DNA from 2 places in the Avibacterium endocarditidis genome. Region 1 is predicted to be linked to the other one. Evidence: riboswitches for the same ligand, from Rfam matches in the RefSeq annotation. Region 1 holds a riboswitch; the other holds the start of a gene.
What was found. A riboswitch is a leader RNA that binds a small molecule or an ion and turns the genes downstream of it on or off. The one in region 1 is predicted to bind molybdenum cofactor.
Positions count from the first base shown of each region.

Region 2: another riboswitch for molybdenum cofactor. It lies ahead of torA (trimethylamine-N-oxide reductase TorA); the one in region 1 lies ahead of moaA (GTP 3',8-cyclase MoaA).

Region 1 covers NZ_CBCSDH010000005.1:144,337-147,470, forward strand. The annotation lists gene ACNAV8_RS04530 (gluconeogenesis factor YvcK family protein) at 1-924, opposite strand, end outside; molybdenum cofactor riboswitch at 1,128-1,275, shown strand; gene moaA (GTP 3',8-cyclase MoaA) at 1,264-2,289, shown strand; gene moaC (cyclic pyranopterin monophosphate synthase MoaC) at 2,303-2,791, shown strand; gene moaD (molybdopterin synthase sulfur carrier subunit) at 2,784-3,029, shown strand; gene moaE (molybdopterin synthase catalytic subunit MoaE) at 3,031-3,134, shown strand, end outside.
Region 2 covers NZ_CBCSDH010000010.1:46,175-49,308, forward strand. The annotation lists gene xthA (exodeoxyribonuclease III) at 1-8, opposite strand, end outside; gene ACNAV8_RS07230 (NapC/NirT family cytochrome c) at 282-1,406, shown strand; molybdenum cofactor riboswitch at 1,441-1,573, shown strand; gene torA (trimethylamine-N-oxide reductase TorA) at 1,655-3,134, shown strand, end outside.

The DNA.
Region 1 (3,134 bases):
TTCCTCAATCAAATCATCAATCGCTTTGCACAATAAGGTGCGATCGTGGCGGTAGCTGATGTCGTCAGCACGCAAACGTCTGGCAATAATTTTTAACTGCGGATCGCTATTTTCTGGCATTAAACCGTTTTGTACGATCGCGCCATCAATAATCTTTTTCCCAACGGTTTCGTTAATCCAATTTATTCGATCTTGTAAAGAAAGCGCTGCGGACGGGCTATGTTCAACCCCAAGATTGTCGATGAAAATTTTTTTCGCTTGGCTGTTTTTTAATGCTTCGATAATTTCAGGGAGCAAAATCGGTGGCATTATGCTAGTGAGAAAACTGCCTGGGCCAAATAAAATCACTTCAGCTTGTTGAATAGCGCAAATGGCTTCAGGCGTGGCGCTGACAAGGGGAACAAGGAAAATAGAGTTAGGCAGTTCGCTCAGCTCATCAATTTCCACTTCACCTACCACGCTAGAGCCAGAAGGCAAGGAAGCAGCAAGATGCACCGCACTTTCTGACATCGGTACAATAAAAGATTTCACGCGCAGTAAATCACGGATTAAATTCACCCCTTCGGTAGGACGAATTTGCATATTTTCTAAGGCTTTTAGCATTAAATTGCCAAGATTATGCCCCGCAAGTTCTCCACTATTGGCGGAAAAACGGTATTCAAACAGTGCAGAAGCGGTGCTAGGTTCAGTGATAATTTGGTTAAGACAATTGCGTAAATCACCCCACGCAATGCCACCTTGTTGTTTCCGAATTCTGCCTGTGGAACTACCGTTGTCAGTGGTGGTAACAATGCCCGTTAAGCGTTCTTTCATAAAACTGAGTGCAGACATCACGCGGCCAAGTCCGTGTCCGCCGCCAATAGCTACAATGTGATTTATCTTATCTAAATTTTCGTGCCGACTGTGCGGTGTTAAATCACTCATTGTTTTTCCTTTAAAATGTGAGCGTTATAAGAGAATTAGGGGTAAGTATAAACAAATTTGTTTAAAAGTGCGGTAGAAATTTTGTGAATTTTCGTTATATAGCATTTTATACAATTGATTTATAAGTAAAATATGGCATTTTTTTGATATAGATCCCATTCTAGGTATGGATAAATTGTTGTTAAGCCCTTAGAATAGGGAAAATTTTCGCATAACTCCGAGCTTGTTCACCTACGTTTTGTTGATTGCAAAATAGGGTGGCAATGCCAGCAATGCATTTTGTATTGCTCAGGGATACGTTGGAAACGGCTTATCCTCTCCATTTTAGAAAGGTGTCTAATGCAAAGCATTCCTATACAAATTCCTGTAAAACAGGTGGGGGAAACGCGTCTTATTGATGGGTTTGCCCGCCAATATTATTATTTGCGACTGTCCATTACGGATATGTGCAATTTCCGCTGTAACTATTGTTTACCCAATGGTTATCAGCCAGAGGCCAATAAACCGAGCTTTCTTACTCAAAGTGAAATAGTCCGCCTAGTGCGTGCTTTTGCCCATCTTGGTACGGAAAAAATTCGTATCACGGGTGGCGAGCCAACCTTGCGCAAGGATTTTCTTTCTATTGTTGAAAAGATTCAGCAAATTGAAGGCATCAAACAAATTGCTCTGACCACCAATGGTTACCGTATGGCGAAAGACATTGCCGCGTGGAAACAAGCGGGGATTACGTCCGTTAATGTGAGTGTGGATAGCCTTGATGCGAAGATCTTTCAGCGTATTACTGGCGTGGATAAGTTTGCTGAAATTATGCAGGGTATTGATCGTGCCTTTGAAGTGGGGTATCAGAAAGTTAAAGTTAATGCGGTGCTGATGAAAAATCTCAATGATCAGGAATTTTCAGGCTTTTTAGATTGGATAAAACATCGCCCGATTCAAATGCGTTTTATTGAGTTAATGCAGACAGGTGAAATGGATCAGTTTTTCCAACGTTATCATCTATCAGGGCAAATTTTAGCAGAAAAATTACTGGCTTCAGGTTGGCAATTGCAACAGCGCGGTTATTTAGACGGCCCAGCTAAAGTGTTTAAACACCCAGATTATCAAGGTGAAATTGGCTTAATTATGCCTTATGAAAAAAACTTCTGCGCCAGTTGTAATCGTCTGCGAGTTTCAGCCAAGGGCAAACTTCATCTTTGTTTGTTTGGTGAAGAAGGTATCGAATTGCGAGATTTGTTACAAGCGGATAATCAGCAATCTCTTTTAGAATCGCGAATTTTCTCTGCGTTACAGGGTAAGCGAGAACATCACTTTTTACATAATGGTGATAGCGGCGTGCGTAATCATCTTGCCAGCATTGGCGGTTAATCAAGGAATTATAATGACCACATTTACTCATATTAATAATAATGGCGAAGCCAATATGGTGGACGTTTCGGGTAAGCAAGAAACCGTGCGTGAAGCAAGAGCAGAAGCACTGGTTACAATGTCACAATCTACTTTGCAAATGATTTTATCAGGGCAACACCACAAAGGTGATGTGTTTGCCACAGCGCGTATTGCTGGCATTCAGGCGGCAAAACGCACTTGGGATTTAATTCCCTTATGCCACCCATTATTGCTTTCAAAAGTGGAAGTATCCTTAACTGCCCTGCCTGAAAGCAATCAAGTGCGTATTGAAAGTCTATGCAAATTAACAGGCAAAACAGGCGTGGAAATGGAAGCACTTACCGCTGCAAGCGTGGCTGCCTTAACGATTTATGATATGTGCAAGGCGGTGCAGAAAGATATTGTGATTGAGCATATTCGCCTTTTAGAAAAGTGCGGTGGAAAATATGGCCATTTTTTAGCAGGAAAACTGAATGATTAAAGTATTATTTTTTGCCCAAACACGAGAGCTGATTGGGGTTGATGAAATTGAAATCTCGGGCCAATTTACCAATGCAGAAGCACTACGCCAACATTTGAGCGCCAAAGGTGAGAAATGGGCGTTAGCGTTAGATAAAGAAAAGCTTTTGGTTGCCATTAATCAAACCTTGGCTAGTCTTGAAAGTGCGGTGCAAAATGGCGATGAAATTGCCTTTTTCCCACCTGTTACAGGAGGCTAAAATGGCTGAAATTCAAATTGCGGTACAAACTGCCAATTTTGATCAAAATGCGGTTTATCGTTGGGTTTCCGCACCAAATAGTGTCGGCGCTGCCGTGATTTTCGT
Region 2 (3,134 bases), on a different contig from region 1:
ACTTTCATTCAATAAGTTCCTAATTATTCATTAATAAAAATCAGACGGGCATTATACTAAGGTTTGTAAGATTTCAAAAATGATAAAAAATTTCACCGCTCTTTAAATGAAACTTAATGAATTTCAGATGATGTTTTTTGAACCTTATTTGCGTTAAGTCAAATTCCGTTCATTTATCCCATAAGCAAGTTGATGAATTTATTGAAAATTATAGTGCTGAACTTATAATCTCAACCATTATTTCTACCTATTTTGATGTATCTGTTTGATGTGGGGGAGCTATGGCGAAATTGAATAAGAAATTTGTATTAGGTGGTTTGTTTGGCGTGTTGCTTGGTGTGGGTGTGTTTGCGGGAACGCAATATGCAATGAAAGCTACCAGCAGCACTGAGTTTTGTGTGAGTTGCCATTCGATGAACATTCCGAAAGAAGAGTGGGAAGGAAGCGTGCATTTTTCTAATCGTAAAGGCATTCGTGCGGAATGTGCAGATTGCCATATTCCGCAAGATTCCACATTTCATTATGTGAAAACTAAGGTGATGGCATTAAAAGATGTGTGGAATACCCTTGTGGTCGATAAATTGCCAGATCAAGAAGCCTATGAAACTCATCGTTTAGCTATGGCGAAACAGGTTTGGGCGGAGATGAAAGAAAACGATTCAGCCACTTGTAAAAGTTGTCATAGTGCTGAAGCAATGGTGCTTTCAGAGCAATCAGAAGCCGCACAGAAAATGCATAAAATAGCACAGGAAACCAACCAAACGTGCATTGATTGCCATAAAGGCATTGTGCATTTTATGCCTGAAATGGAAGTTGATAACCAAGAAGCCAGTGGTGAGTTAAGTAAACACGGTGGGGAGTTTAGCCCACAGGATAAAACCTTATATAGCCTAGCGATGAGTAATGTCAATATTGCTGATGGGGGCAGTATTCGCCTAATGCCTTATGCGGAATTAACCGATTGGAAAGCTTCGGGTGATCAAGTTTCAGCGACGATCACAGGCTGGCAGCAAGCCGGAGCGGAAAGCATTCTTTATATGGATTTAGGTAAACGCATTATGGTGGCGTTATTGGAAGATGTGCCACAAGATAAAATGCAGGTGCTACGTTCTGTTTATGATGAAGTTACCGCTTCCGATTGGAAGGAAGTCCGTTTGCAAATTAATGCACCGAAATCTATTTTAACGGCAAATTTGACCGCACTTAATCAATTTGGTCACAATTTGAATGAAACCTATTGTAGCGGTTGCCACGCTGCAATTGGGGCAGATCATTACACCGCGAATCAATGGATTGGTGTGGTGAACTCAATGAAAAATCGTACATCAATGTCAGCAGATGATGTCCGCACACTCACGATTTATTTACAACGTAATAGTAAGGATAAAGTGGGCGCATCACATTAACAGTTTCCATTTGGAATATCGCTAAAATTATTTAGCACTGGTTTGACTCCGAGCTTGTGATCCTAAGTCGAAAGATATGGAAGCAATGCCTGCAACTTGATTGCACAATGGTATGGTTAGAAATGATTATGCCACTCGTTTTAGAAAGGTGTCGTAAGTTAAACTCATAGCATTTTATAAGTGCGGTGCAAATTTTCAGAATTTTCCCCAGATATAAAATGCCGTGGAAAGTCATACTGAGGTGAACAATGAAAAAACAAGACAACATTAATGCAAGTCGCCGTGATTTCATTAAACATTCTTCATTAGGTCTTGCAGGAACATCTTTATCAGGTGGGGTAGTAGGATCGTTGGTATCTTCTAAAGCAGTGGCGGCAGAACAAAGCACGGTGGTTACTGCGGCACACTGGGGACCTTTAGGCGTCGTTGTGGAAGACGGTAAAGTGGTGAAGTCAGGGCCAGCGATTCCCGCACCGCTAACCAATGAATTGCAATCTGTGGTTGCCGATCAGCTTTATAGCGAAACCCGTATTAAATATCCAATGGTGCGTAAGGGCTATTTAGAAGGCAACAAAGATACTACCTTGCGTGGACGTGATGAATGGGTACGCGTATCTTGGGAGCAGGCGTTTGATCTTGTGGCAAAAGAGATAAAACGGGTGAGAGATAGCTACGGTGCAACAGGGATCTATGCTGGATCTTATGGTTGGTACAGCTCAGGCTCACTACACGCAGCTCGCACCTTGTTGCATCGTTACCTTAACGTAACGGGTGGTTTTGTTGGCTCAAAAGGGGATTATTCTACTGGGGCTGCACAAGTGATTATGCCGCACGTTTTAGGCACAATTGAAGTTTATGAGCAACAAACCAGCTGGGAAACCATTTTAGAAAGCTCAGAGATTGTGGTGTTATGGTCGGCAAATCCGCTCACAACTTTACGCATTGCGTGGACATCTACGGATCAAGAGGGCTTAGCCTATTTCAAAAAATTAAAAGAGAGCGGCAAACGCATTATTTGTATTGATCCTGTGCGTAGCGAAAGTTGTGAGTTTTTAGGCGCAGAGTGGATCCCGATTAATACGGCAACTGACGTACCACTAATGCTAGGGATTGCACATACCTTAGTGAGCGAAGACAAGCACGACAAAGCTTTCTTGAAAAAATACACGTCAGGCTATGATAAATTTGAAGAATATTTATTAGGCAAAACAGATGGGCAGCCAAAAGATGCTACTTGGGCGAGTAAATTAACTGGCGTGCCAGTAGAGGTGATTAAACAACTTGCCAATGATTTTGCAACTAAACGCACAATGTTAATGGGCGGTTGGGGAATGCAACGTCAACGCCACGGTGAGCAAAGCCACTGGATGATGGTAACGCTAGCTTCTATGCTCGGGCAAATTGGTTTACTGGGCGGCGGTTTCGGCTTTAGTTATCACTATGCCAATGGTGGCGTGCCAACCGCAACAGGCGGAATTTTAGGTTCGATTACCGCAAATCCTGCTGTACAAGCCGGGGAAAAAACGTGGCTTGATGAAACATCTAAAATGGCATTTCCTGTGGCACGGGTGGCAGATGCTTTACTTAACCCCGGCAAAACGATTCAATATAATGGCACGGAAATTACCTATCCCGATATTAAATTAGTGTATTGGGCGGGTGGTAATCCATTTGTGCATCATCAAGATACCAATACCTTAGTGAAAGCTTTCCATAAGCCAGATACCT